Regions from separate parts of the Alteromonas sp. KC3 genome, predicted to be linked through region 1. Evidence: predicted binding sites of a transcription regulator. Region 1 holds the regulator's gene; each other region holds the start of a gene.
The links. Region 1 encodes sigma-54, which starts transcription at its own class of promoters, with help from an activator protein. Its sites were predicted from a motif close to GTTGGCACGNNNNTNGNNT; they were not measured.
Positions count from the first base shown of each region.

Region 1 (7,701 bases):
GGTCGCTAGCGCCGCCAGCGTTATCAGTATCACCTAGCGCGTTTCTGTGAATATGAACCGGGCCGTCTTCACCATCTTCAACTTCCCCGTTAACAACTTGTGCACCTACGCCTGTACCACCGGTACCCAAATCAACAATACGAGTTGGGGCACCACCACCCGCTACTCCAGGCAGACCATAGCCACCTAACGCGTTGCCTGTACCCGCTTCAACTACATCAGTGCGTGCACTGTTCAACTCATCATTTAACTCTGTACCTGCATCATAGGCATTAAGATAGTAAGTATAAGTGCCAGGTTCTGTGGGGATTTCTATACTGTCCATACCAACAAATGCATCGTTAGTTGGGATCAACATCGCCAATAACGAAAGGTATGGCTTGTCCATAGTATCGAACGGATAGCTAAGTGTCGCACTAGGTGCCAGAAGACCACCAAAACGGTGCCATGTATTTGAGCCATTATCCGTGTCTACAGGGCCAAGAAGCGCTTCAAAGTTAGCGCCACTTGAATCTGCATTTTGCTCATCGTCGATAACGCCAGCCTCTGCAAGCCACGCTAATGCAGTTGATGCAGGCTGACCCACTTCAAACGCATCTACCGTGTCGTCATGGGCAATAACCAGTCGAGGGGTAAAGCTTTGTGCCTGCGTTAAATTGGTAATTTCAACATCGACAGTCACTGCGTGGCTGAATGAAGCCGCGGCTAACGATAGCAGGGTAGCGCTAGCAAGTTTGGTGAATTTCATTTTTTTGTCCTTGTTTTGACTTAAAAGCGCATAAAAATGTAGGTCAGCAAAATGCGCAATTCATCACAGAAGTATTACAAAAAGGACACAGATCTCTGTCGTCTTAAAAACGAAGTATTAAAGTAGAATGAACAATTTTTTAATAGAAAGTGGAATAATTTTAAGCAACCTCCGGTCTTGATTATTAAGGGCAAAATAGGAGCTAGCTATGATCCTTGTAATCTATAGTGACAACCAGTTTCAGCAAATCATTACGCAAAGCTTGAGCAAGCACGGATTCTTGCATGATGTGGTTTCAAATTATCAAGCTGCACTGTCATTACTTGATGCTCAGCACTATTCACTCGTCATCGTACAGTCCCACGCGCAACAGTTTTGCTTAGACCGTATTGAACGTTTGGTATTACAAAACCCAGACAGTTGGATTATGGCCGTTGACGGTCAGCAATTAACTAACGTGAGTGCTGATGAAGCGGATTATTTTGAGGTGGGCGTCGATGATTACCTTGGAGGCGCATTCAACGAGCGTGTGTTTATCGCTCGAATTCGTTCGCATATGAGAAGGAGTATGCCAAGCCTTGACACAAGCCTTCAAAAAAACGCAGACAACAGCATTCAAGCTGGGCCCTTTAAAGTTGATTTACGCTATCACAGCGTTACGTTAAACGGACAAGCCCTATCGTTAACTGCTAGAGAGTTTACCCTTATTAACTACCTCTGCCGTCACCCAAATCAGGTTTTTTCGCGCAATCAGTTATTGAGTGACGTATGGGGCTACAACCATGAAGGGTATGAGCATACCGTTAACACCCACATCAATCGATTGCGTAATAAGTTAGATAATGTAGCCAGTATAGATAACGGCGCACAGCTCGTTGAAACCGTGTGGGGTGTAGGATATAAGTTGAACTTAACCGGCTACGTCGACAAAGCACTCAGTGCGTAATGTGTATTTCGCTGAAAGGTTAGATAAGGAAAAGGGTAGCGGTACCCAAGAAGGCGAAAATACCTACAACATCAGTGATGGTAGTCAGGATAACGCTACCTGCTAATGCAGGATCTATTTTTAAGCGTTTCATAATCATAGGTAAGGTTGCGCCTGCTAACGCTGCTGCAATCATATTGACTAGCATTGCAAAGGCGATAATTACTCCAAGCATATAGTCTTGTTTCCATAGCGCGATTACCGAGGCAATCAGTACTGCCCAAATAGCCCCATTTAAAAAGCCAATGGACATCTCTTTACTAATTAACCAGCGGGAGTTACTCGCGTTGACGTGACCAAGTGCCATACCGCGTATGACCAGGGTAAGTGTTTGGTTACCTGCAACACCTCCCATGCTTGGCACAATAGTATTTAGAATTGCCAGCACGGCCAATTGACTTAAGGTAGCCTCGAATAAGTCGCTGACCATTGCCGCCATAAGGGCAGTGACTAAGTTAACCGCTAACCAAACAGAGCGACGTTTAGTGCTTTGCATGACTGGTGCAAAAGTATCTTCGTCATCGTCAAGACCCGCCATACTCATCATCGAGTGCTCTGCGTCTTCTCGGATAATATCGACTACGTCGTCAATAGTAATACGACCAACGAGACGATTGTTTTCATCTACCACAGGTGCTGATAACCAGTTATATCGCTCAAAGAGACTTGCCACTTCATCATCAGGCATATTAACGGGTATTGCTTCTGATTCTGTATCCATTACGTCAGACACTTTGTCATCTGTATCGGCGGTAAGTAAGCGGGTAACGGGGACAATACCAACAAGGTTATCGGTGCGATTTACTACATAAAAGGTATCGGTATTCTCAGGCAGCTCGCCTTTTAAGCGTATATAGCGTAGAACAACGTCAATGGTAACATCTGGACGCAACGTAATTGTGTCCGTGTTCATAATGAAACCAGCGGTCTCTTCACCGTATGATAGTGCTTGCTCGGCACGCACCCTATCTTGGGCATCCATAGAGTCAAGAATATCTTGTAAAACGGTTTCCGGAAGGCTACTGAGCGTTTCGGCTAAGTCATCCGTGTCCATCTCTTCCAATGCATCAACAACATTAGCCGGAAGCATTTTAGCGATGATGCCATTACGCACGTCATCAGAAAGCTCTTCTAATATATCACCGTGAAAATCGCCATCAATGAGCTCCCACAACTCATCACGAGTACGGCTGGGACTGGATTCAAGAATATGAGCAACATCAGACGGGGGAAGTTCTAACAGAAGCTTACGCACAGACACGAATTGACCGTTGTTCAATGCACCATTTAATGCACGAAGCTGAGTCTGTACGTATTTGGAAACAAGCGCTTCTGCCATAAGTAGCGAGTCCTACTAAGCTAAACTGAGATTAGATGAAACGAGCTCATCCCAATTTGTCTACAGTGCAATTTGGGATTTATGCAGTAGAATATCGCAATTGTGATGAAGCTGTCATGACAATTGCGAGCATAATGACGTTATTATGACTAAGTGTTGTTTATTTCGCCAATTCAAGTGCTTGTATTGGACGGGAGCACTTACTCGGCCTCGTTGAATTTGCCTTCAATTAGTTGCTCAATAGCTGCCATGGCTTCTTCGGCATCACTGCCTTGCACGACAACGTTGACCTGTTCACCTTGATGACTTTCAAGCATCATTAGTCCCAGCACACTATTTGCGTCAGCTTCCTTGTCACCCTTTTTAAGCACAATTTTGGCGTCAAATTGGTTGGCTAGTTGTACCAGTTGCGTGGCAGCACGGGCATGAAGCCCCAATTTATTAACGATTGTGAGTGTTTTCTCAATAATCATTACTGGTTCAACTCTCTGTGACGGATTTGAACGTCTGGATGAATTTCCAAAAATGTTTTTGATAACGCTTGGGCGATGTATACCGAGCGATGCTGTCCGCCAGTACAACCAATTGCCACGGTGACATAACTGCGATTATTGCGCTCTAAATGTGGAAGCCACGTTGTGATCAGGTTCTGTATTTGCCAAATAAATTTTGTTACTACAGGTTGAGAACCTAAAAATACTTCAACAGGCGCGTCTAGCCCAGTCAAGTGCTTTAAATCGGGTTCCCAATGAGGGTTGGGCAAAAAACGCGCATCAAATACATAGTCTGCATCTTTGGGAATGCCGTGCTTAAAGCCGAATGACTCAAACACAAGCACTAATCGCGAGCTTTTCTTACCAAGAATACGTTCGCGTATTAGCTCAGCGAGTTGATGAATAGTGAGTTTGTCGGTATCCAAATAGAGATCGGCTCGCTCGACAATAGGGGCCAGCAGCGCTGACTCTGCGCGAATGGCTTCAGAGAGAGACTTGTTGAGCTTGGCCAGCGGGTGCAATCTGCGTGTTTCGCTAAAACGCTTAACGAGCACATCATCACTAGCATCAATATACACAATGGTCATCGACCAAGACGAAGGCAGGTAATCAAGTATTTCAACTAAATCGTCTGGATTTTTAGGCAGGTTACGTACGTCTATGCTAACGGCGACTTGGTCGTATTCATCAACCACTGTGTGCGTTAGCGTAGGGAGCAAGTTAACCGGAATATTGTCAACGCAGTAATACCCTAAGTCTTCAAGAGCGCGCAGTGCAATTGATTTTCCTGAGCCCGAACGACCACTGATAATAATCAGCTTCACTTATATTCTCCCTTTACACTGATAAGCGCTTAATGCAGTAATGTTGTATAGCAGCGAGTTACGCTAACGCATTTATAATGTCATCGCTTGTGGTAGCACGCCTTATTGCCTTAATAGTGTCTTTATTACTCAGTTTGCCAGCGACTGTGGCTAGTGTTTGTAGATGACCTTCGGTTTGTTCTTCAGGTACTAATAGTGCAAAGAAAATATCGACAGGTTTTTCATCTAGCGCATCAAAATCAATAGCTGGTGTGCTGGTAACAACAATGGCAATAACTCTATCAAGGCCAGCTAAGCGACCATGGGGAAGGGCAATGCCGTTTCCGATACCTGTGCTACCCATTCGTTCTCTCGCCAACAAACTATTCAGTACTGTCGACTGGTCGATATGCGCGTTGTTCTTCGCAGCAATATCGGCAATGATCTCTAAAATACGCTTTTTACTATTACATTGAACCGCACATTCAGTGCGGTCCAGACTTACGATGGCTTGTATATCCATACTTAATTAACTACTAGTGCTTTTTAAGTTTTTCCTTATGCTTGATTACCTGCCGGTCGAGTTTATCAACCATGCTGTCAATCGCCGCATACATGTCGGTATTTTCTGAGGATGCGAATACTTCAGCGCCACTTAAGTGAACTGTCGCTTCTGCTTTTTGGTTTAATTTTTCAACGTTCAGGATGACATGCACATTAGAAATGTGATCAAAGTGACGTTCAAGTTTGCTGAACTTCGTATCGACATAATTACGCAAAGAGTCGGTGATTTCGACATGATGACCAGTAAGGTTGATTTGCATATTTCGTCTTCCTTATATTATTAAGCCCGTTAAATAAGGCTCTTGCGTTGGTTCGACGGCGGGATCGATAACGATTCCCGGTACTTTGCTATTGTCCGCCGGGCAACTTTAATGCCTTGCTCGGCCAACAATGAAGCAATCTTGCTATCACTTAGTGGTTTACTGGGTTTTTCAGCTGCCACCAGTTTTTTGATCAATGCACGAATGGCGGTTGATGAACATTCACCACCTGACTCCGTTGCAACATGGCTAGAGAAGAAATACTTCAACTCGAAGATGCCACGAGGGGTATGCATGTATTTTTGTGTTGTCACACGTGAAATAGTCGATTCGTGCATATCTACCATTTCTGCGACATCATTTAATACCATTGGTTTCATCATTTCTGGGCCATGTTCAAAAAAGCCCATTTGTTGCTGCACAATACAATTTGCTACCTTCATCAGTGTGTCGTTACGCGACTCTAGGCTTTTGATAAACCACTTGGCTTCTTGCATGTGTGAGCGGATAAATTGTGAATCGCTACTGTTCTTTGCACGGCGACTCATTGCGGCATATTGTTGATTGACGCTAAGTTTTGGCAGGCTATCAGGGTTCAGCTCAACCACCCAACGGCCATTCTTTTTGGTAACCGATACATCTGGAATAACGTACTCAGGTTCTTTAGTAACTAAAGCACTACCTGGGCGAGGATTCAAGGTTTGCAGCAAACGCATAGCCTCGCGAAGCTGATCTTCTTTCAATCGGCTCTTGCGCATTAAGGTGCGGTAATCTTTGCTGCTCAGCAAATCAGAATAGTCTTCTATTAACTGCTTTGCCTCGGCAAGCCATGGTGTATCATCTGCGAATTGGCGAAGCTGTACCATCAAGCACTCTTGTGGGGTGCGCGAACCAGAACCAATGGGATCGAACATTTGAATGCGCTTTAATACACATTCTACTTCGTCCATTTCAATGAGTTCCTCTTCATCTTCGCCAGAGGCTTCTTGCGCGTTAACCGCCTCTAAAATCTCTTCAAGAGTAACGGTTAGATACCCTGACTCATCGATAGAATCAATGATAGCCATTGCAATGGCACGGTCGGTGTCAGAAAAAGGGGTGAGGCGCATCTGCCACAATAGATGTTCTTGTATGTCCTCAGTCGTTTCACCTTGGAAAATTTGTTCGTCGTCACTGGCAGGTCCTGGTGCCGGCGCAGACGATGCTGAATAATACTCATCCCATGTGCTATCGATTGGCAATTCGTCTGGAAGATCATTTTTTTCTAGTGCATCGCCAGCTTCCAAAGTATCACTTGATGCAGTGGCAGAAGCTTCTACCCCACTGTCATCATTATCGATGTTATTTTTTTCAAGCTGAGGCTCGTCGTGGCCTTCTTCAACTTCTAATAGCGGGTTTGAATCCAACGCTTCTTGAATTTCTTGTTGAAGATCGAGCGTAGAAAGCTGCAACAGTTTAATGGCCTGCTGCAACTGAGGTGTCATGGTGAGTTGTTGGCTAAATTTTAGCTGTAAAGATGGTTTCATCTACGTCTTATTTAAATGCTCTAAATTGAATATACCTGAGCGAGATTGAAAAATGACAATCCGGTTACACTAACTATAGCCTGAATTGTTCGCCTAGGTATACATCCCTTACTTTTTGATTACTTAAAACCTGTTCCGCAGTTCCTTGCGCAATAAGCTCGCCATGACTCACAATGTACGCTTTTTCACAAACATCCAATGTTTCTCGTACGTTGTGGTCAGTGATAAGGATACCGATACCCCTATCTCGAAGATGTTGAATAATCTTCTTTATATCATTTACTGATATTGGATCAACACCAGCAAAAGGTTCATCCAATAAAATAAATTGTGGTTTAGCTGCAAGGGCGCGCGCAATTTCCACTCGGCGGCGTTCTCCCCCTGACAAACTCATCCCCGTACTATTACGTATATGGTTAATATTAAATTCATCAAGTAGCGCATCGGCTTCTTCTTCTTGCTGTTGTGAATTCAAATCTTTACGGGTTTGTAAAATTGCCATGATATTTTCATGCACAGTGAGCTTTCTAAATATAGATGCTTCCTGCGGGAGATAGCCAATTCCGCGGCGTGCACGCTCATGCATGGGCTGATGTGTTAACTCGTTGTCGTCAATTTCAATGGCGCCCTTATCAAGGGGAACAAGCCCAACAATCATATAAAATGTTGTGGTCTTACCAGCACCATTTGGGCCTAACAGCCCTACAATTTGACCTGTCGATACACTGAGGCTGACATCTCGGACAACCTGGCGTGATTTATACGCCTTAGCAAGGTTTCTTGCGCTCAAAGTAGCCATTGCTATTGGTTGCCCTCGTTATCTTGTTCGTTGTCCTTAGCATTCGTCTTGCGAATCGCTTCAGGAGTGAAAACAGTTGTCACTCTCCCTTCACCGTTGTCGTCATCGCCACCGGTTGCAAGCAGTTGCTCGGTAATCATATCAAAGGTAATACTGTCACCTTTTACCATACTGGTGTCTTGT
Region 1 covers NZ_AP024235.1:795,550-803,250, forward strand. The annotation lists gene JN178_RS03535 (spondin domain-containing protein) at 1-748, opposite strand, end outside; gene JN178_RS03540 (response regulator transcription factor) at 957-1,694, shown strand; gene mgtE (magnesium transporter) at 1,714-3,072, opposite strand; gene JN178_RS03550 (HPr family phosphocarrier protein) at 3,273-3,545, opposite strand; gene rapZ (RNase adapter RapZ) at 3,545-4,390, opposite strand; gene ptsN (PTS IIA-like nitrogen regulatory protein PtsN) at 4,449-4,892, opposite strand; gene hpf (ribosome hibernation promoting factor) at 4,906-5,193, opposite strand; gene JN178_RS03570 (RNA polymerase factor sigma-54) at 5,223-6,719, opposite strand; gene lptB (LPS export ABC transporter ATP-binding protein) at 6,793-7,518, opposite strand; gene lptA (lipopolysaccharide transport periplasmic protein LptA) at 7,521-7,701, opposite strand, start outside.

Region 2 (7,701 bases), 1.7 Mb from region 1:
ATAAACCTTTTTCTTCATCTTGCTCTGTTTCAAGCACTGCGTACAGTCTGTTCGGATCAGAAGGTGCAACGGCTACGGCAATTCTTCCAAGCTTTCCTTCGGGGAAGCCTTGGTGAATTTTGTTCCACGTTTTACCGCCATCACTTGATTTATACAGTGCACTATTAGTACCGCCAGAGTTGAATGACCAACCGGTACGTCTAAATTCCCACATTGAAGCGTAGAGAACGTTTGGATTTTGAGGGTCCATGATAAGGTCAGCACAGCCTGTCGTTTCGTCTACGTAAAGCTGCTGTTCCCACGTCTTGCCGCCGTCTGTTGATTTGTAAACGCCGCGCTGTGTGCTGTCACTCCATAAACCACCCAACACACCAACGTAAATTTCGTTGCTGTTTTGCGGGTTTACGATAACGCTACTAATTCGTTCAGAGCCTTCAAAACCCATGAGCTCCCAGTTCTTACCGCCGTCACTAGTGCGAAACAGGCCATCACCAATCGATACACTGTTACGCGTCCAGATCTCACCTGTACCAACCCATACGGTATTGTCAGGGTCGCTCGGGTCCACCTCAATAGCACCGATAGACTGAGGGAATTCTTCGAAGATAGGCTGGAAGGTTGCACCACCATTTTCACTCTTCCACACACCGCCGCCCGCTGCGCCAGCGTATAGCACTCGGCTATTCGTAGGGTGACCTTCAATGTCGCCAAATCTACCACTCATTAGTGCGGGGCCAATGTGACGTGCTTGTAAGTCGCCAAAAATTGGGCTGCCTTTTGCCTTGTCAACAGCAAGTGCGGGTGCACTTGCTGCTGTAGTCATTGCAATAGCAACTGCCAACGCCCAGCGTTTTGGGAGTTGATTCATGGGTTTATCTCCTTATAAAACCAATTTATTGTGCAGCTGGAAATGCGAACACACTGTCATCAACAGTTGGGTTTAATTCAATCTCATTAATTACAAGTGGCGATGTAGCAGCAGGCTGTCCTTTGATGCCTTGTGTCATAGCAAACGGAAAATAAATACCGTCAACTTCTTGATAGTCACTCATTTTTATTTGTTGAACCTGGCCTTTCATTGGACCGCTGTGAATATCGCTTTCCATCATCACTAAGACCATGCTTTCTGCATCGAAGTAATAATATTCAACAGAAGGGATTTCTTCGCCTTCAACGGTAATAGGCTCTTTAACTAGCTTCACCTTATAGGTGTCTTCGCCGTCAACACTTTCAGTGCCCATTAGTTCTGCTTGATAGCCTTTTTCAGCGTAATCCATTAACGAATCAGGGAAGTCGTTCATATTTAACTTCATGTTTTCAGTTTCTTCGGTTTGCGCTTTTTCTGCTTTCATGGTCATGAAGTTAGTGCTCCAAAGCGTTTCACCGTCAAATACGCCTTGCATGATTTCTTGACCCTGTACAGTCGCTTTGGTGTACTGCTTGCCCGAAGACTGTTGGACAATTTCCAATGGAAACTTCATTGGTCCTTGCGATACTTCGGCAACAATCTTGATACCTTTCATTGCTTTAAGTGCATCTTCCCCACCAATATTTTCATGGTATGTGGTGATAATTTCATCTGCATCGGTAGCGTGTGCCAATGAACTAAAACCAATTAAAAGCGCAGGCACGAGGATTTTTGCTAGTTTCATATCTATTTCCTTGTTTGTTTAAAACTTAAATTTACTTAGCTTACTGAATGAGTTGTCTGTTAGCGTTAGTCGTTAAACGCTGAAAAAGATTACAGGCAAACTGAATAAAAAAGGTTGTCTGATAACCCAGTATATTGAACACGGGTATGGTTACACTATCACTAAAGGTAAAAAAAATGTGACATTTTGTTTCCTCGTGTATTGCTCGCTTAAAAAGTGCTGAGTGATGGCGTTGAATTGATTTTCTTATTGCGAATCTCTTTGATTTTGCAATTCGCAAATTGAAAATACAAAGTGTTTTTACCCAATACAGTTAACGCAGTAATCTGGTTTGATTTTTTCTTATAGCATTGTTTTAAAAGCTAATTTTCTATGTTTGGTTAGTTTTTTCTTATCGCTGGCATGCAACTTGTAATCACCGTCATTACTATCCTTTGATTGTGAGAAGCTCAATGAAAAGACAATGCAAGCTAGCAGTTGCAATTTTAACGGCATTATCGTCATGTCATGTAGTAGCAGACGCTTTTGACACCTGTCCATCACAAGCCTTTTTAATGCAAGACACTACCGCACAGTTGTATGGGGTAAATCTCGTTACAGGAAACGTTGATTTACTTTCAAGTAATCTTGGCACGAACGATCGGATTAATGGTTTTGGGTTCAGTAACCACGACAGATATCTTTATGGCTGGGGTTATCAAAACAATACTATCGTACGAATTGGTAACGACTACCAAATTGAGCCGTTAACAGTAACCAACAAACCCGGAGCGAACTTTTTTGTTGGTGATGTGGCGCTCACAGAAAATGCCTATTATCTGTATAAGAAAGGCAGTCAATATGGCTTGTATCGAGTCTCTTTAGATGAAGATGATGTCGATTATTTAGACATGCAGCGCGTAATCGATGGCGCTTCGCTTTCAATGCTAATTTACGATTTAGCGTTTCATCCAACCGACGGTTTTGCCTATGCCGTAGACAAATATGGTGACTTATATCGTATAGACGTTAGCACGGGTAGTAAGTCGAAAGTAAGCAACGTGGGGCAACGAGGAACCTTCGGCGCGGCGTATTTTGACGTAAACGGCACCTTTTACATTAGTCGAAACTCAGATGGAAATATTTTCCGTATCGATGTTGACGGGAATAATCCAAAAGCTGAGCTTTTCGCCTACGGCCCAAGTTCTGGCAATAATGATGGTGCGCGCTGCGCGATGGCACCCATCACCGATGAATCTGTGCCAGCGACTACTGATTTTGGCGATGCGCCAGACTCGTATTTAACTTCGCTTGCCAGTAACGGCGCAAGACACGGCGTGGTTGAAGGCATTCATTTGGGTAATGCTATAGATGCTGAATATGATGCGCATGTTTCGCCGTTCACAGATGAGCAGACCAATGGCGATGAAGACGGGGTTAACTTTATTACCGCGTTTGAAGCTGGTCTAGAAAGCTTTATGCAAGTAACAGTCGAAGGTGACGGCTTCTTAAGTATGTGGGTCGACTGGGATCAGAATGGCAAGTTCGACGCGAGCGAGCAATTAATTGCTGATAAAAGCTTAACTTCAGGCACGCACTTCCTCTTCGAAGATACTCCATTAGAAGTCACCTCAGGTGTAACTTGGGCCCGTGTGCGCTATACAACCACGGCGGGGGTTGGACCAAGCGGTGGTGTAACTGATGGTGAGGTGGAAGATTATCAAGTAGCGGTTGTTAACTCAGGCAACAGTTTAGTGAACAATACGCCATACTTCTTGGCCTTTGAAGATAACTGGCCTGAAACCGGTGATTATGATTTTAACGATGTTGTAATTCGTCTTAACTCGTCAATGATTGTCTCGCAACAAAACCACGTTAAAAAACTGAGCCTCACCGGTGAATTAACCGCTATGGGCGCGTCGTATAACAATGGGTTTGCTATTCAGCTTGAAGGTATCACTAATGAGGATATCGATACTGATACTATTCGTTTTTACATTAATGGCACCGAAGTGGCGACACCTTTATTAGAGAATGGTACCGAGTACGCGGTATTAAAAATTAGCGACGATTTATGGGAGCACGTGACAGCCGGCGGTTGTTGGTTCTATAAAACCGAAGAGGGATGTACGTCACAATATGAATTTAAGTTTGCAATTTCGCTTCAGTTCAATCGTGATGTTAGTGTGAGCAACTTCCCTCAGGCTCCTTATAAACCCTTCATTTTCGCCACAGAGGGGACCGAACATGGAGATGCCTTTGCAACTAACCCAGGGCGCGGTTTAGAAATTCATCTTAAAAACAAAACACCTACAGCGTTAGCAAACACAAGTTACTTTGGTTTAGCTGAAGATGCCACAGATTTGGGAGCTGGGGCCACCTATCAAACAGAAAATGGATTACCTTGGGCTATAGCCATTAATGCAAGCACGAACAGTAACTGGCTTCATCCTCAAGAATATGTGGATATTTTAAGAGCTTACCCTCAATTTGCAGACTTTGTAAGCTCTAATGGCCAAGACAAAAAGTCATGGTTTATGAGCGAAAACGCTGACTTATCAAAAGTTTATTCTTACTAAGGGGCTGACAATGAAACATCTTTTACTTATTCCAGCAATTGCAATGTTAGTCGCTTGTGGTGGCGGTGGTAGCGGTAGCGATACGTCAGTTTCAAGTTCTAGTGGTAATGGGCAGTCTGCGCCTCCTGCGAGCACACCGCCTCCGGCAAGTACTCCGCCGCCCACTACTACGCCAGAACCGGTGGAAGAGCCAGAAGAAACAGGCGATATCATTAGTGATGAAAAATTCGACTTTATAGGCAAAAACAACCTAACTTTGTCACTGGATAATAATGCTGATGCATCGAGAGTATACTTGAATGTTTGCAACAACTTTTCAACGGTGAATGGGGTAGTGAAAGTTGACTACACTACCTGTCAGTTGCGCACAACATTGCCTGCTGGCGCGGCTGAATATCAGCTCACGATTGGTGGTGATGTTGAGCGGCTGGTGGCTCAAGTGTGGGTTGTAGAAGCTGGCGCTGTTCCAAAGAACTATTACTGGTCGGCTGCTAATGACGGTGCTGATTGGTCAATTGAAGTTAACTAACTACGCTAATCCAATGCATCTGCGAATATTCTGCAGGTGCATTGGATCTCACTATTGTCTACTTATCTGACCCAGCCTTAAGCCTCGTGCTCATTTTTCATTAGCCATGCATAAGCAGTTGTAAACGCGGGCTCTTGAAATTGTTTTAAACCTGTTTCAGAGAACGGCACTGCCAAAGGATTTTTGCGTAACGATTCTTTTATGTCAGTTGGGCTGAAGACAATCACGTCTAAATCGTCGATAAGCTCAATGGCTGCTTCAAGCTTAAAACCAATGGCGCTGCCTGCAAACTTGCCTTTGCTCTGACGCTGACGAATGATAACAGCATCCACTTTATAATCAGCCGCTAATTTGGCAAACGTGCTCTGAAAGTTTTTTAAACCCTTAGCGCTAGTGTCTGCAAGTGTTAAGCGGCGAGAGCGACAATCTGGAATATGAAATACACCGTCAACTAACGACAATAGACATAAGGTAGCGTCGTTACTTTTTAAATCTACACCTAAAACTTTCATTCTATTTCCTTCAATAATTTGCGCGCGATTATACCGTTTTGAAGCTGTAAAATGGAGTTTAATTCGTTCTAAAAAGCTGATACCCATGAGTGTAGCCTGCATTATAGAGTATAAAACGCTAGGTAGAAGCGGCCTGAAGATAAAAGCCCTAAACCCATTTTCCAAGAACAAAAAAACCGACTCAAAGGTCGGTTTAAGTATCTACTTCTATAAGAGGTGGTACCAGTGGGCGGACTTGATGGGACTGACCTTCGGCCGACACGCTATCGCTAGCAGCGGTTTGTGAACAATTGCATGAACATTAAGATCAATTAGTTAAATTGATCTTTTGACACTTAGCAAAACCTTTGCCTGTTCTTTTTCCATTATCTTAACTTTGCCATTGGACATTCTTGGCCTCATAATATCCGTGTGTATTTTCTGTTAAGATAAACGACACTTCGACCTCTGCAATGTCATCGATATCTAATTTTTGAATAACTTCAATATCTTTGATTACATAATCTGACTTATGCCTATTTGATACACGATTGATATACCAATCGCTGCTTTTCTTGCTTTTGTATGCAGTGCCAATAAATTTCCCAATAATTGTCCCGCTACAGTTTTCAACAACAGACAGAGGTTCGATTGAGTTAGCTAAAAGAATGCGCTTGTCACCAACCGCCAACTTAAATGTGACGAATAAGCCTTTGTAAAGCGACTCTCTGTATTCTTCTTGTACGATAGACAGGTTGAACATGTAATCGAGAGGGTAGCTGTTAGATAGATCTTTTACTCTTTCAATTACATTGACTCCGCTTGAACCATTAAATACTTTTATGTAGGAGGTGTAGGTTTTTTCGAAAAGTTCTTCGGGCCTGCTAATAATATCCTCTGCCAAACTTATAGCTTTTTGTATGTCTGGTCTTTTTTCATTAAACTCTTGAATACTAAGCGAAACCGGAATTTTCGGTTTACAGTATGTTCCTTTTAGAGTTGGTAACGCTTTGCCTTCTTTATTTTTTCTTATAACTCTGCTTGCAGCACCCAAAGCCATAGTTGAGAACAGATCTAAAAATCGCTTAGGACCTACTCCTGTAAATGCCGAAAAAACAACTTTTTCGTTGTTCTCTTCGTCAATCGATATTGAATCGGTGTGTAATTGTAATGCCTTACTTTTCGGATAGGGTTCAATGAAAGTTACTTTTTTTATTCCACTAGCAATAATATGTTTTGCACAATTATGACAAGGAAAAGTGGTACAGAAGAGGTGTGCGCCAACAACACTCAGACTATTTCTTGATGCACTCATAATAGCTGAAAGTTCTGCATGAACAACGCGTCCAAATTCAGTAATATCTTTCAAGCTTGTCTTATTTCTCAGAACGCTTGATAGTTCACCCTTGGTAACACTACCAAAATCTAGCGAAGAATTGATTAGATTTGAAGCTATTTCATCGGCGAGATATGAGATTTCTGCTGCGTTAGCATCGAAACCTATACTCGCGTCTCTTTTATCCTCAAAAGTTCCAAAACTATCTTCTGTGAGAGGTTTGTAAGTACTATCTGGCCAATATTTTCCACCACCTGATTTTTGTACATCATTTGAACCAGTAGCAATAATATCAAGATATTTAGAAGTAATAACAGCGCCAACTTGCCTTGATAAGTCGGCCGAATTCACAGATGCCATAAAAGCCATAAACATTGAGTATTCATCGTGAGTAGGAGTAATATTTGGGGCGCCAAATATTAAATCTATCATTCTCTCAATTATATTGTTTTCATTTTCTGAGGATCTTACGAAAAAGTCCGAATTAACAAAAACTTTTTCTATTTCATTCTTGTTTATTTTCCTAGCTGCGTCGTTTGCGAAATTTTTTTCTTTTTTATTGTTGAAGTCCTCAGCTCTGAGAATAGAGTCAATATTTTTTCTTCTATTTTCTTCTGTATCAGTTATACCTATTTGAAAGAACGCTTGCCCATAAAACTCTCTTAGCTGCTCAGAATCTTTATCATCTTGAAGAGCATTTATTGTGTAGACTACACCATGTTTATCTTCTTTTTCACATTTGTCTATCTGTGATTTCCTATTTTTAATAATATGGCTTATAACTACAGTGGCATTTAAAGAGTTTAGTTTTATTTCTTTATCTAACTCGTCTGAATATTTTCGCTGTCTTTCAAAATTCTAAATGATGTTAATCCCTTCTCCTGCTCTCTACTATCAGAAAATTTATCTTCTTTTAAAACTATAGACGATGTATTTATAAGACAAGGAGTCCATTTGTGGGATGTTATTTCTTTTTCTAAAATTGCTATTGTTTCAGAGCAACTTACCCCAACGGGAGCCGTTATTCCAATAATTAACTCGGAGTATGAAGACATGGTTAAAATCCTTTTTAATTTTCATAAAAGTTTTTAGTGCAAACTAGAGGTTTAGATTATTTTTGTTACTTTAATAGTAA
Region 2 covers NZ_AP024235.1:3,640,200-3,647,900, reverse strand. The annotation lists gene JN178_RS16160 (WD40/YVTN/BNR-like repeat-containing protein) at 1-868, opposite strand, end outside; gene JN178_RS16155 (outer membrane lipoprotein-sorting protein) at 894-1,652, opposite strand; gene JN178_RS16150 (LruC domain-containing protein) at 2,105-4,210, shown strand; gene JN178_RS16145 (hypothetical protein) at 4,221-4,739, shown strand; gene JN178_RS16140 (DUF3010 family protein) at 4,817-5,251, opposite strand; gene JN178_RS16135 (deaminase) at 5,622-6,998, opposite strand; gene JN178_RS16130 (hypothetical protein) at 7,388-7,621, opposite strand.
Region 2: JN178_RS16150 (LruC domain-containing protein) is a predicted target of sigma-54. The motif match lies at 2,049-2,067, and genes of this name have one in related genera.

Region 3 (7,701 bases), 370 kb from region 1:
TTTGGACGCTAGACGGCCACTTATCCATGATCCATATGATTGTTATGAGCTTCGAAGCGTTTCCTATTGGTGAAGCATGGTGGACAGGTGAGCAATTCAGAGACATTGCACATTGGGCTGGCTGGATGTTCGTATCGGCACTGACTTTATCGCTCGCGCCTATTGTGTCATTGCTTATTGTAAATTTGGCGTTTGGCGTTATGACCAAAGCGGCGCCACAGCTCAACATTTTTAGTATTGGTTTCTCGATTGCTCAGGTAATGGGGTTAATTATTATTTGGATAACACTCGATAATTTTACCGCTCACTTTGAAACCCAATGGTTTCGCGCTGAACAGTTTATGTGTGAGCTATTAAATATTTGTCCTTAAAAAAGACAAGTCGCGGTAGAAATTGTTCGCGCAAAATGACAGGTTTGCGAGCAAGCTAAATGAAAAACTAGGCGAGAGGAGCAGGGCGACTTGCAAGCCTTCCACCGCATGGATGCGGTGGCAGAGCGCCCAAGGATGGGTTTACAGCGTGCTTGTAAGTTGCTCTGCTCCTATCGCAACAAAGGCAAAAAGAGCAAACAAATGGCAGATTCAAGCGAAAAAACAGAAGACCCCACGGGGAAAAAACTCGATGATGCCCGGAAAAAAGGGCAGCTTGCGCGATCCCGTGAACTCTCAACCACCCTAGTATTAGTGGTGAGTGCTTTCATGTTCCTGTTTCTCGGCGGCTGGATTGCCGAGTCGGTGTTTAAACTGACACAGCGCATGTTTATTCTTTCTCGCGATGAAACCTATGACACTACCCATATGTTCGGTGCATGGGGCGAAGCCTTTTCTACCATTAGTGCGCCTGTTCTGCTGTATATGGTCGTGGCCATGATAGCGGGTATTTACGGGTCAATAGCCCTTGGTGGTTACAACTTTACGTGGGAAGGAGCGAAGCCCAAAGGGTCAAAAATGAGCCCAATTCAAGGGTTCAAGCGCATGTTTGGTATGAATGGCTTGGTTGAGTTACTCAAGTCCATCGCCAAAGTTGTGCTTATTATTGGCATGGCCATTGGGGCGCTATTGTACTTTCAAGATGAAGCACTCCACCTCGATATGGAGTTGTATCCCGGCAATATCTTTCACGCCCTTGATATGCTCAAGTGGGCATTTCTTATTCTTGCTTGCGGTATGATCCCCATTGCCATTATTGATGTGCCATATCAGATGTATAAGCACAACAAAGAAATGAAAATGACCAAGCAAGAGGTCAAAGACGAGCGCAAAAATGCCGAGGGCGATCCTATGGTAAAAGGCCGTATTCGTCGCTTGCAGTATCAAGCTGCCACTAAACGCATGATGCAGGAAGTCCCGCAAGCTGACGTGGTAGTAACTAACCCAACACACTTCTCGGTTGCTATAAAATATGATGAAAGCGGCAACCGTGCCCCCGTTGTTGTGGCGAAAGGGGCTGATGAACTTGCCATGCATATAAGAAAAATTGCTACCGCAAACGATGTCCCACTTATTCCATCGCCTATGCTTGCTCGTGCTATCTTTTACTCTACCGAAGTCGATGAAGAAGTACCTAATGCGCTGTTTATGGCAGTGGCGCAAGTGCTTGCCCATGTTTATCAGCTTAAAGCGCACCGCGCTGGTAAGGGGAAACGACCCAGACCACTCAAACGGGATTTGCCTATACCACCTGAATACAGGCGGTAATTTCTAGGGGGGATTCCCGTCGTTTTATTTATCCAACGCGACTGTGGTAGCTATTCATCAAAGCTGGCACGTTAGTTGAAATGTTCCTATCAGAATAGTGAAAAGCGTCAATTTTCTGATAGTGAGACAGTAAGCGATGCAGTTATCCGGTTATCTTCAGCGTTTCGACAAAAATCAGCTGCAAAATTTTACCAGTGGTTTAGGTGCGCCAATCGTACTTTTGGCAATTATGGGCATGGTAATTCTACCTATGCCGCCGTTCTTGTTGGACGTGCTCTTCAGTTTTAATATTGCACTTTCCCTTGTCATCATATTGGTCGCGGTACTTACGCAGCGTCCTGTCGACTTTGGTATTTTCCCTCTAGTACTCCTTATTGCGACCGTTTTGCGACTGGCGCTTAACGTGGCATCTACCCGTGTAGTACTCCTATATGGACACGAAGGCGGCGACGCTGCCGGTAAGGTAATTGAAGCATTTGGCGCGGTGGTTATTGGTGGTAACTATGCGGTGGGTATCGTGGTGTTTGCTATCTTGCTCATCATCAACTTTAAAGTGGTAACCGCAGGTGCAGGTCGTATTTCAGAAGTAAGTGCTCGCTTTACTCTTGATGCTATGCCAGGTAAGCAAATGGCAATTGATGCTGACTTAAATGCTGGGTATATCGACCAAGATCAAGCGCGTCAACGTCGTGAAGAAATTACCGCAGAAGCCGACTTTTACGGTTCGATGGACGGTGCGTCAAAATTTGTAAAAGGCGATGCGGTAGCGGGCCTTTTCATTATGCTCATCAATATAGTTGGTGGGTTATTCATTGGTATGATTCAGCATGATCTTACATTTGGAAACGCCATTGAAATTTACACTATCCTGACTATCGGTGACGGTCTTGTCGCGCAAATTCCATCGCTACTTTTGTCAGTCGCAACCGCGATTATCGTTACTCGTGAAAACGAAACTCAGGAGATGGGCAAAGAGATACGTGGTCAACTTGGTAATAATCAAGCCTTGTATATTGCCGCTGGTGTACTTTTTGTTATGGGTATTATTCCTGGCATGCCCCACGTTGCGTTTCTTGGTTTCTCTTTTTTGATTGCAGGCTTTGCTTATTGGCAATCACAACAAGAGAAGAAAAAAGCTGCCGAGCCTAAAGTCCCTGACGTGGTTAAGGATGAAACCGTTGCGCCAGAAGTCAAAGAGCTGGGTTGGGATGATGTACAGCAAGTCGATACCATTGGGTTAGAAGTTGGCTATCGCCTTATCCCGCTTGTCGATAAGTCACAAGGTGGCGAGTTATTAACACGCATTAAAGGCGTGCGTAAAAAATTGTCGCAAGAACTCGGGTTTCTTATTCCTCCTGTACATATTCGCGATAACCTCGATTTAGAACCAAATACTTACACTATTGCCATGCTCGGCGTGACCATTGGCGACTCACTCATTAGTCACGACGAGGAGCTTGCGATTAATCCAGGGCAGGTGTTCGGCAAGCTTGAAGGACGCGCAACGAAAGATCCTGCTTTTGGGCTCGATGCTGTATGGATAAAACCGAATAAGCGCGAGCATGCTCAAACACTCGGTTATACCGTGGTCGATGCCGCAACGGTTGTTGCAACCCATTTAAGTCAGCTTCTGACTAATAATGCCTATCAACTATTAGGTCATGAAGAAGCTCAGCAACTTCTTGATATGTTGGCTAAGCAGCATCCTAAGCTTGTTGAAGGACTAGTGCCGGATATTTTACCGCTTAGTACCGTAGTTAAAGTATTGCAAACATTGTTATTCGAAGGCGTACCAATTCGTGATATGCGTACTATTGTTCAAACTCTAAGTGAGTATGGTACGCGTAGCCAAGACCCAGATGTACTGGTATCTGCAGTACGTATTTCGTTGAAACGACTGATTGTTCAAGAGATTACACAAGGTGCCAAAGAGATACCTGTCATAACCTTGGCGCCAGAGTTGGAACAGATGTTGCACCAGTCTCTTCAAGCGGGCGGTGAAGATGGTGCTGGCATAGAGCCAGGACTAGCAGATAAGTTGCAAAAATCATTGCAACAAGCCAGTCAGCAGCAGGAACTCGAAGGTGAACCTGCGGTATTGCTGACGTCAGGCATGCTAAGACCTGTGCTGTCACGCTTCCTAAAGTATTCAGTTGTTGGGCTCCACGTACTTTCGTACCAAGAAGTGCCTGATGATAAGCAGATAAAAATAGTCAGTTCGGTCGGTCAATAATCTGACACTGAGCGATTGGAGAGGTTGCAATGAAAATAAGACGTTTCTTCGGCAAAGATATGCGTGAGGCGTTAAGCCAAGTAAAAGCTGAGTTGGGTAGCGATGCGGTTATCATGTCAAACCGCAAAGTGGCTGACGGTATTGAGCTTGTTGCAGCTTACGATAAAGAGCCAGAGGCTAAGTTGTCAGTGCCAAAACCCGCCTCTAAAGCGCCCGGTCAGAAAGCTGTTCCTAGCTTAAGTGAAATCATCGGTGATGACGGCCCAGACAGTTTAAAAGCGCTACTTGAAAAGCAACATGGTTCAAGCGCTCAGCCGCAAAGCCAAAAAGATACCTCTGCCAATGCGCAACATGCTAATGAAATTGCATCGCACCTTAACTTTTCTGATGACTTTATTGATGAAGTTGAAGCTGCTCAGCCTCAACCTCAATCCCGTGCGAGCCGCTATGAGCAAGCAGATGCGTTTCCTTCACATCAAGCGTCAAGCATAGATGAAACTGCGCCTAATCAATCAGACGAACTTGCTCAGATTAAAGAAGAGCTAGCGTCACTGAGAAATGTTTTACAGTATCAGGTGGCTGATTTAATGGACGCAAAAAATAAGCGTCAAAAACCCGTTCATCAATATTTGATAACGCGTTTAACCGATATGGGCTTAAGTCATGCGCTTGCGACTCAGCTAATAAATTACACGCCTGCTCACTACAATGAGCGCGAAGCGTGGGTTTACCTTCTTAACCTATTGGCTAATCGCATAAATGTAACAGGTAACGATATACTTACCGCACAAGGCGCTGTTGCATTGGTGGGTCCTACTGGAACGGGAAAGACAACCACGGTAGCAAAATTGGCTGCGCGATATGCCCAAAAGTATGGCCCAGAATCAGTGGCAATGATCACCATTGATACGTACAGAATAGCTGCGTTTGAACAACTGGCTACTTACGGAAAGATAATTGGCTGTACAGTAAGAAAAGCACAAACCAGCGAAGAGTTAGCAGATTTACTTTTCCAACTGCGTCACAAGCGTCTAGTATTGATTGATACAGCAGGGTTTAGTCAGCGAGATAGCCGTTTGATTAAACAAATTAAGCAATTTGACAATGGTCAAATGCCACAAGTGAAAAAATATTTGGTAGCGCAGGCAAATACACAATATCCTGCACTGCAGAGAATAATTAAAGCGTATGATGAAATTGAACTAAGTGGCTGTATTTTCACAAAGTTAGATGAGTGCTACTCTTTAGGAGAGGTGCTTAGTGCTGCAGTTGAGTACCAGTTACCGGTTAGTTATGTCACCGATGGGCAAAAAGTACCAGAAGACATTAAGATTGCAGAAGCAAAATCTTTGGTTTCTGCTGCTGCAAAGCTTTATAAAAAGTACGGTTTGAATCATACTAGTAGTAACAACGCCATTAAAACAGCATAAGCAGTATGATTGACGACCAAGCGAGTAGCTTAAGAAAAATGAAGCAATCAAGGTTAATCAAAGTTATTGCCGTCACCGGAGGTAAAGGTGGCGTCGGTAAAACAAATATTACACTAAACACCGCCATTGCTATGGCTAAGCAGGGTAAGCGTGTAATGGTTCTCGATGCAGACTTAGGTCTGGCTAATGTCGATGTGATGTTAGGTCTTCGCGTCGAGAAAAATCTTTCTCACGTATTATCGGGTGAATGCACGCTTGATGAGGTACTCGTCACTGGTCCGCATGGAATCAAGATTGCGCCAGCGACATCGGGTACACAGTCAATGGCAGAGTTATCACCTACTCAGCATGCGGGTTTAATACGCGCCTTTAGTGAATTACGTTCACAAATTGATGTTCTCATCGTCGATACCGCAGCGGGTATCTCAGACATGGTATTAAGCTTTTCTAAAGCGTCGCAGGATATTATGGTTGTAGTGTGCGACGAGCCTACATCATTAACTGACGCTTACGCGCTGATCAAAATTTTGAATCGCGAACACGGTGTGTTTCGATTTAAAGTGGTCGCCAATATGGTGCGCGACGTGCGGGAAGGGCAAGAGCTGTTTAGTAAATTAAGTAAAGTAACAGGTCGATTTTTGGATGTTGCACTAGAATTAGTGGCAACTGTCCCGTTTGATGAAAATATTCGTAAAGCGGTACGCAAACAAACCGCTATCGTCGATGCCTACCCAGGTTCGCCTGCTGCCGTTGCAATTACTCAACTGGCTAACAAGGCATTGTCATGGCCAATCCCGGCTCAGCCAGGTGGTCATTTAGAGTTTTTCATTGAACAGTTGGTTGCAGAGAAAGCAGTAGGAAATCAGCGTTGAATAGCAAGGCAGCAGCTTATCAACAACAAACCGATAAGTCGCAGTTAGTCGAACGACATGCGCCTTTGGTTAAACGTATCGCTCATCACTTGATGGCGCGTTTGCCCGCTAGTGTACTTGTTGACGATTTAATTCAATCAGGCATGATTGGTTTATTAGAAGCTGCTCGCAATTTTGACGGCTCGAAAGGTGCGAGCTTTGAAACCTTTGCGGGTATTCGTATCCGCGGTGCTATGCTGGACGAGATTCGAAAAGGCGATTGGACGCCGCGGTCAGTGCATCGCAACGGTCGCGCGATAACAGAAGCCATTTCGCAAGTAGAAGGCGAGACTGGACGCGATGCCAGAGATTCTGATATTGCTGCTAAACTCAATGTGAGTTTGCAGGACTATCATCAAATGTTGAATGAAGTAAATGCTGGTAAGTTGGTTGGCATTGAAGATTTAGGTGTGTCTGAGGACGTTATTTCGACTGAACAAAATCGGGGTAGCGACGCACCACTTGAAGACTTGATGCAAGGTGCTTTCCAAAAGGCGTTAGCCCATGCGATTACAACATTACCTGAACGAGAAGCTATCGTGCTTTCTTTATACTATGATGAAGAGCTAAACCTACGAGAAATAGGTGAAGTACTTGATGTTAGTGAATCGAGAGTAAGCCAAATTCACAGTCAGGCCATGTTAAAACTCAAATCACGAATGAAGTCGTGGCAAGCTGACGAAGAATAGATATTAATAACAATTAACCCCTCACTGGAGGCTATTTTGGATAAAAGTATGAAAATTCTCGTGGTTGACGATTTTTCTACCATGAGACGTATCATCAAAAACCTACTTAAAGACTTGGGTTTCTCCAACATCCAGGAAGCGGATGACGGAAGTACGGCGTTGCCAATGCTACAGCAAGGCGACTTTGACTTTGTCGTTACCGATTGGAATATGCCAGGCATGCAAGGAATTGACTTGCTGCGTGCTATTCGTGCCGATGACAAACTGAAGCATTTGCCTGTGCTAATGGTTACTGCTGAAGCCAAGAAAGAACAAATTGTTGCGGCAGCGCAAGCCGGCGTAAATGGCTATGTAGTTAAGCCTTTCACAGCTGCAACATTAAAAGAAAAATTGGATAAAATTTTCGAACGTTTAGGTTGATCCAGACGCTCACCAGAGAAACGAGGTTTACTGGATGTCACCAAATGTAAACGTTCCGATTACATTGGACGAAGCTAAACAACTTGTTGCCTATCTTGAAGAGGGTGACAACGCTTCAGCCAATGCGCTACTTGAAGCAGCCTCAATGAAGGAGAATGTTGAGCTGTTTGCAGAAGTAGGAAAACTGACGCGTCAACTTCATGATGCGCTCAATAATTTTCAGATTGACGATCGCATTAAGAATCTTGCGACCGAAGATATGCCTGATGCACAGTCTCGTCTGACATACGTCATTGAAGAAACTGAAAAAGCTGCTAATAC
Region 3 covers NZ_AP024235.1:1,160,952-1,168,652, forward strand. The annotation lists gene fliR (flagellar biosynthetic protein FliR) at 1-371, shown strand, start outside; gene flhB (flagellar biosynthesis protein FlhB) at 573-1,697, shown strand; gene flhA (flagellar biosynthesis protein FlhA) at 1,834-3,930, shown strand; gene flhF (flagellar biosynthesis protein FlhF) at 3,960-5,360, shown strand; gene JN178_RS05180 (MinD/ParA family protein) at 5,366-6,232, shown strand; gene JN178_RS05185 (RNA polymerase sigma factor FliA) at 6,229-6,960, shown strand; gene cheY (chemotaxis response regulator CheY) at 6,997-7,380, shown strand; gene JN178_RS05195 (protein phosphatase CheZ) at 7,415-7,701, shown strand, end outside.
Region 3: flhA (flagellar biosynthesis protein FlhA) is a predicted target of sigma-54. The motif match lies at 1,760-1,778, and genes of this name have one in related genera.

Region 4 (7,701 bases), 300 kb from region 1:
GTAGCCAGGTGTATTGGCGTTGGCAAGGTTGCCCGCAATCACTTCCATACGCTCTGTGCGTATCTTGAGCGCGGATTCGTGAAACCCTACTAATTTGTCTAAATTAATTGCCATAAATCGACCTCTGACTTACTCGTATTGCTTTCTCTGTGTTCATCTTTTGGCTTGGCGTTTATTTGCCCACAAGATGAGATATGAAAAAGTCTCTTCTAAGCATGTGATGTATGTGGAAGTTCAACACACGTCATCGATACTTATTTTTGATTGCGGTTAGGCTTTCTTGAAGATTATTTAGCAAAGCAGATGCCAAAATGTGTTTTTGACGGGGAAAGAAAAGTAAGAAAACGGGTTTAATTAGAAGAAAAACACTTATTAATCAAACCCATATTAATATTTATTTTTTTTGATAGTAGAGCCCAGGGTGACACTTAACCATGCTATAGATATCACTCGCTGCGCTTATAGATTCAGAAGCGCCAAGGAACAGTACGCCATCACTTTGCAGCTGTCCGGCAATTTGTTGCAGTATTCGCTGTTTAACTTGAGGTGAAAAATAAATAAGGACGTTGCGGCAAAAAACGATGTCGAAGCGGCCAAGACCTGCATAACTTGACAACAAATTAAGACTTCGAAATGAAACCATTCGCCGAACTTCAGGCTTCACTTGCATCAGGCCTGTTTCGTGTTGCTCAAAAAAAGTGTCACGGCGCTGCGCAGAAAGACCACGAGCAAGTGAAAGTTCGTCATAGATACCTTGCTCGCACTTCTTAAGCATTTCAGAAGAAAGATCAGTCGCCACTATTTCAACGCCAGCACGCAGAGCGCCCGGCCGCTGACGCTGGAACTCAAGTACTGACATGGCAATAGAATATGGCTCTTGGCCGGAAGAGCATGCCGCACTCCAGATCCTGATCTTCTGATTCTTAGATGCGAGTTTTGGCAATAAATCCTTGATGAGAAGATCGAACGGGTAATTATCTCGAAACCACAACGTTTCGTTTGTGGTCATTGCATCGATCACACCTTGCAGAAGTGTGCGATCAAATCCGCGCACAACAACATCGATGAGTTCATCCGCAGATTCGTACTTATGCTTGTAAAGCAAAGAGGCAAGGCGGCTTCGTACTAAGTACTGTTTATTGTCACCTAATACAATACCGCACTGCTTTTCGAGAAAGTCTCTAAATTTAAGGTAACTTTCTGGCGAAACATCTTTATTAGCCAATGCAGTGTTGCTCCGTTACTCGCATTCAGTCATTAACCATTTTTGGACCGCTGTAGCCAACTCATCTGGGTGGAATTTAGCGATAAAGTCATCAGCCCCAACTTTCTGCACCATGGCTTGGTTGAACACACCACTTAATGAGGTATGTAAAACGACATGAAGCTTCTGAAGCTCTGGTGTATTTTTGATTTCGGCAGTAAGGGTGTAGCCGTCCATTTCCGGCATTTCAATATCCGATACCAATACACCTACTCGATTTGTTACATCACCATATTCTTCGGCAATAGCCTTTAGACGATTGAGCGCTTCTAACCCGTTTTTGGCAAGCTCTATTTCAAGCCCGAGGCTTGTTAGCGCCTTTTTGACCTGATTGCGCGCCACGGCAGAATCATCTGCAATAAAGATGATCTTGTTCTCTTGGCCTTGGGTGGTTAAGCCCTCTGCAACCTCAGTGCTAACTTCAGCATTGAGCGGTGAAATTTCATTTAAAATCTTTTCAACATCGAGGATTTCGATTAGTTCATTTTCTACTTCTGTAACCGCGGTCAAGTAGCTGGCGCGCCCTGTACCTTGAGGCGGCGGCATAATAGCATCCCAGTTTGTATTGATAATGCGCTCTACAGCACCCACCAAAAATCCCTGAACGGAGCGGTTGTATTCAGCGATAACAATAAAGGAATTTTTCAAATCCTCAATACGCTTACCACCGGTAGCCATGCTCAGGTCTATTACTGAAATAGTTTGCCCACGGATATGTGCAACGCCGCGTACTAGCGGGTTCAACTTCGGCATTGCGGTTAGAGGTGGACATTGAAGTACTTCACGCACTTTAAACACGTTAATCCCAAAACGCTGACGTCCGTTCAGTCTAAACAGCAACAGCTCTAAACGATTCTGTCCAACGAGCTGGGTGCGCTGGTTAACTGAATCTAAAATCCCCGACATAGGTCACCTCTAAGTAATACTGGGCATGATCATTGCCTACTATGTTTAAGATAGACAATATCACTAAATTTTTGCAGGTCAAACGACAGAAAAATGACGCTTGCTTCTGGTTATCGACCAAAATGCACGTTACTGCAACTTTGTTATCTGCATTGAGTTACTTAAGCATAGTCAATAACTCAACAACTGAACACGAAAAGTCATGATGAAAAATACGTACGCTAGCCTAAGCAGAACCATTTATTCGTTCGTCACACTTGTTGCGATGGGACTTATCCCCATTTCGAGTGATGCTTCGCAAAGTATGCACGAAAAAGTCGAAGAAGGCGCGAAACAATATTTATTGTCACAACTTGCTGATAACTCTCAAGATACTAGCACTGATGTGTCAATTGTGAAGATAGACGATAGAATAAACATTCCCAATTGCCCGACTGGCTTCCAATATCATGCTTCTCCTGAAGCGCTCGCCCAGTCGTACATATCTGTTCGTGTGAGTTGTGGCGATAATGATTGGTATTTATTCACAAGTGGTCAAGTTACGCGCACTACGGAAATTGTGGTAACTCAAGGCGCGGTAAGTCCAGGAACGGTTTTGACCGCTTCAAACCTATCACTTGCTAAAGTGGATATTCGAAAACTTAGATTCACCGCTTTCACCGATATTGATGCGCTTGTTGGCGCTCGCGTAAAACGGCGGGTAACTGATGGTCAGGCACTGCAAAGCAATATGCTATGCTTTGTATGTAAAGGTGATAGGATTACCATAACCGCACAGGTGGCTGGTATGGAAGTAAAAACAGCTGGAATTGCCCAACAAGACGGTGTTGTAGGTGATAACATTAAAGTGATTAACGCCACCAGCCAAAAGCCTGTTATTGCAAGAGTCGCCAGTTCAGAAGAAGTCGTGATACACTTGTGATTGAGGCAATGAAAATCTACCGCTTTTGTTAGTAAAAAGGCTAAAGAAAATACGCGCTAGGCCGATACAGATAACAGAGGCAAAAAGGTAGTGAGGATTAATTATGGCAATTAACAATATAAACAATGGGTTACCTAAAACTCCCGTTGATAATGGCAAGGTTGCGCAGCAAAATCAAACGCAGCAAGCCCAACAACAGGCATCGGCTCAGACTGCATCGACAGCGCCTGCGCCACGTCAAGATTCTGTTTCGTTGACACAGTCGGCGCAGCAGTTAAATCAAGTTCAAAAGAAAGGGTCTGAAGCGCCTGTGAATCAGGAAAAAGTGGACCGTCTTAAAAAAGCAATTCAAAGTGGTGAGTACCGCGTTAATCCAGAAGTACTGGCTAACAAAATTGCAAAACTTGAGTCAGAAATCTTCAGCTCAAAGTAAAACGCATGCCCGTTGGCATGTAGAGTCCACTAATCTTTAAAGTAATTTAGTAAGTAGCTTAATAAGCAATGTAATACAGGTATCGAAGTGACAGAACAGATGAGCAATTTGGAACAGGCACTAAGCAAACAGGTAGAACAACTTTCTACACTCGCTTTATTGCTTGAAAAAGAATTGCAATTGATCAGTTCCCGCGAAGCAGAATCACTGATGCGTTTGCTCGACGAGAAGTCTGTCTTACTGGAAGCTATTCAAACTCTTGACGGTCAGGTGGAGCAGTTGATAAATGCTGTTCAAGAAATGACTGAAAAAGAAGAAGCGTTACTAGAGAAAGCAAAGTCGCTTTTAGACGATTGTAAGTATCGAACTCAAATCAATCAAAAAGCCGTTGAGCAAGGACAGCTACGCCTCACACACCTACGCAATTTGATGATGGAGTTACGCGCCAAAGAATCGTTGACTTACGATAAGAAAGGTAAACCGAAAGGTGGCACTTTGGGTTCTGGCGTAAGTGCGTAACGCAATTTAACTCGGCACTACCTTAATAGTATTTAACGTTTTTCACCCTTCTAGGCTTTGCTGTCGTTAGGTAAAGGTCGTAGACCTGCTTCATATCTAATGAGAGTTCGGTAACATAAGTGTCATCTCCAACAGGATACGCCTTCACAACCTCAGCGCCACGGATAACACCTTCTACTGATGCTTTGAGTGTTTCACTTTCAACCACAAGACTCGAGACAGATTGGTTACCTTCTAAACGCTGCCCGTATACTTGTTCAGCTAACTCGCGATAGGCATCAAGTTTTGAAGCTCTCATTGCCATTATTAGCTTAGCGCTCTCGCTGTCACCGCGCTGAGAGTCAATAGGCGCATAACCAACCGCTTTAAGTATAGGATAGCTCTCGGGCTCCACCGTTTCCCATTCCACATGTTTGTCGATAATGCCACAGCCACCCAAAGAAAGTGCAGCCCCTAGCGAAATAGCAAGCAACGAAGATTGACCGATATTCTTAAGTTTCTTAGACACTTTACATGGCATAACCGTATTTCCTGACAAAAACAACTCAGACAACATTTTGACGCTGTTAAGCGTCTATTGGCTTTGAATTAATGTAACAGTAATTCATAAAGCAATTTGTGCGCCCATTTGAATTACTCTCGTAAATCTGAATCCATTGTAGGTTTGATTACGGGCCGTAAATTGCCTGAAATGTTACGCAATCAATAGACGGATTTTTGGCAAAGATTATTGGCATCTTTTTAGCATATCCCATATGCGTTTGCTTCTTGCCTTAATAAACAAGGTACAAACAGCGCGGTAAAAGCCGCGCACAACAACACAACCAAACGCCCTTATCAATAGACGCCTGACGCGCGTTGCGTCAAGGTATTAGTGACATTTTACAGAGGTGTATTGTGCGACATTTAAATAGAGTGACAGCAACAGCGCTATTTAACATTGTTGTGGTGGTCATTTGCCTAATTGCACTTTTTATGGGGCAAGCAAATGCCGCATGGTATGAAGCTAAAGGACAAGCCGTTATTATTGATGGCGATAAAGAAGACGCAAGAAAGAAAGCTACGCAAGAAGCACTAAAACAAGCAATGTTATTCGCTGGTGCGTCTATCCACAGTGTACACACACTTACCAATGGGCTGCTTGAAAACGAAGAAATGACAATCAGCGCCTCAGGCGAAGTTGCTCAATTAGAATTAGTCGATGAAATATACAATGGCAACGTTATTACCGTCGGTATCAGAGCCGATATCTTTCCAAAAGCACAATCATGTGACGCACAATTTGATGAGAAACACTTTTCAACAACGCGCTTTTTAGTTAAAAGCCGTCAGCAACTCACTCATGGTAACATTGTAAACTTTGACCAGGCATTTACTGAGCGCTTTGGTTTTATAATGCGCAATACCACTGACAACCTAAAACTTACGCACATAGCGCCCCACACTGCCCAATTTAAAACCCAATTTACCGAACAAAATGTGCGCAATCTTTCTCAGCAAAGCAACACGCAGTACGTTATTCTCGGCAGTATAGACGACCTCAGTATTGAAACATCTCCATCATCAATTTTCACACCTTGGAAAGACGACAAACAGCATAGACATTTTTCGCTTACCCTGCGCGTATACGATGGTATCAATGGTGGTCTTCTGTTCACGCACAACTACAAGACACGTGCGCAGTGGAGTTTTGACAAGTTCGAGAATGTTGACGAATACTCAACCGCATTTTGGCAGTCCCGTTACGGGCTAGCAGTGCAAGAGCTCGTTGAAGACGCCGTGCAAGATATAAAAGAAGCGACAGCATGCCAGCCAATCACAGGGCGAGTTATCCACGTTGCAGGCGATGTTATTTCGGTATCTTTAGGGCGAGATAACGGCGTCAGTAATAATGATGAACTATACGTTTATCAATCAAAAGAAGTCATAGACGACTATGGTCGTAAATACCTTCAATATCACCTTTACCCAGGTACTTTTGTTGTGCGTAACGCGTATAGCAACTCCTCGTCAGTAGTGAGTAAGAATACAGGTATTGTGGCTAATATTCAGGAGAACGATTTTGTTGTGAAGAAATAGTGTGATTCAATTCTATGGGTTAACAGGACTAATTTTTTACGTATAATCAAGATGCTGTCCCCATAGTTTAACTGGATAAAACAAGAACCTCCTAAGTTTTAGATCTGCGTTCGAGTCGCGGTGGGGACGCCATTTTCGTGATATTTTCACATACCTTTAACGTAAATTGCTGAGATCTTTTATCTTGCAATTTGTGCATTTCGTGGAAAAAGTCGATTTTCCATGAAAAAAACTCGCCTAAAGTATTAAAAAAAATAGCGTTTTTGGGCTAATTGAAAATTTATACGAAAGTATTAAGCTGTTTTTCGAGTCCAAAAAAAACACTCCAAAATCACAAAAATCCCATTTAAAACAAAAGCTAACGAAGTTAACAATTCCAATTCTCATCTGTAGTCAGGGCACTGCTTAATTAGTTATGTGTGTTGATACTTTATCTTTTGTCAAGTCATGTGGTTGAATAACCATCGAAGTATGCTAGCAGTCTAAAACAGCGTACATCACCACTATAAAATTCATAACGTTTTCGTGTCACTGGAATTTCGGTGACACTTTTAGGGATAATTTGGGATATACACATGAAAAAACGCTTAGTCTCTCTTGCGCTACTTTCAACGCTATCTGCTTCAACAATTGCTGCAAATAGCACATTTCAAGCTACTGTAAATGCCATCTCTGATGCGGCAATTGCACAAACTACTGCACTTCATTTTGGTGCGATGCAACCAACTTCAGGTGCCGTTTGTACAATGGACAACACAGGTGCAGTTACAGGAAGCTGTGATGCCACCAACGCAAACATTGCTATTGGTCTAATCACTGTAAGTGGGCTGACCGCTAACGTACCGCTAAACGTAACCGTTACTGGTCAAGCCGGTACCAACGTTTCGTTCTTATCAGAGTTTGATATCAACGGCGCTGTTGGCACGCATGAAAACAACCCTGACAACACCGCTATTGCTGTAACGACTAATGGTACGGGTGATAACTTAACGCTTGACGTATACGGTCAGATGACTGTTACTACTGCACTAACACCTGGTGACAGCTATACAGCAAACTACATCGTAGATGTATCTTTCCAGTAAAACTGCTAAAGTAGGGTGCTAATTCAAGCACCCTTTCACTCTCAAATCATGCAGTTGGGACCTTCACTTTATGCGCAGTACACCGTTCTTTTCTCGTTTCTTTTTTTATACATTTTTACTTTTTGGGCTAATACTTTCAACGCAGGTTTCAGCCAATGTCGCGCTATCTAAATTTAGAGTCTATTTCGACGGTAAAACCCGAACCGCTTCACTGCAATTAAGAAATACGGGTGCTAAAGAGTTTAAGTACACTGCTGAATTAACGCTTAACGAAATGACCGAAGAGGGTGCTATTTACAGCGTTAATAGCGACCCATTGGCTGCCGATAAGTTTATTCGCTTTTCGCCAAAGCGAGGCACTATTAAGCCGGGTGAAAGACAGGCGCTACGCTTTGCCTTAAGAAAACCATCAGGGCTTGCCGATGGCGAATATCGCGCGGTATTGCGTATCGTCACTGAACTTGCTCCTACTGAAGGCGGAAACGTCAACCTT
Region 4 covers NZ_AP024235.1:1,095,302-1,103,002, reverse strand. The annotation lists gene flgB (flagellar basal body rod protein FlgB) at 1-114, opposite strand, end outside; gene JN178_RS04880 (CheR family methyltransferase) at 395-1,225, opposite strand; gene JN178_RS04875 (chemotaxis protein CheV) at 1,241-2,170, opposite strand; gene flgA (flagellar basal body P-ring formation chaperone FlgA) at 2,373-3,092, shown strand; gene flgM (flagellar biosynthesis anti-sigma factor FlgM) at 3,196-3,525, shown strand; gene flgN (flagellar export chaperone FlgN) at 3,613-4,044, shown strand; gene JN178_RS04855 (LPP20 family lipoprotein) at 4,067-4,564, opposite strand; gene JN178_RS04850 (flagellar assembly protein T N-terminal domain-containing protein) at 4,942-6,123, shown strand; tRNA gene JN178_RS04845 (tRNA-Arg) at 6,180-6,255, shown strand; gene JN178_RS04840 (hypothetical protein) at 6,699-7,208, shown strand; gene JN178_RS04835 (molecular chaperone) at 7,279-7,701, shown strand, end outside.
Region 4: JN178_RS04855 (LPP20 family lipoprotein) is a predicted target of sigma-54. The motif match lies at 4,654-4,672, and genes of this name have one in related genera.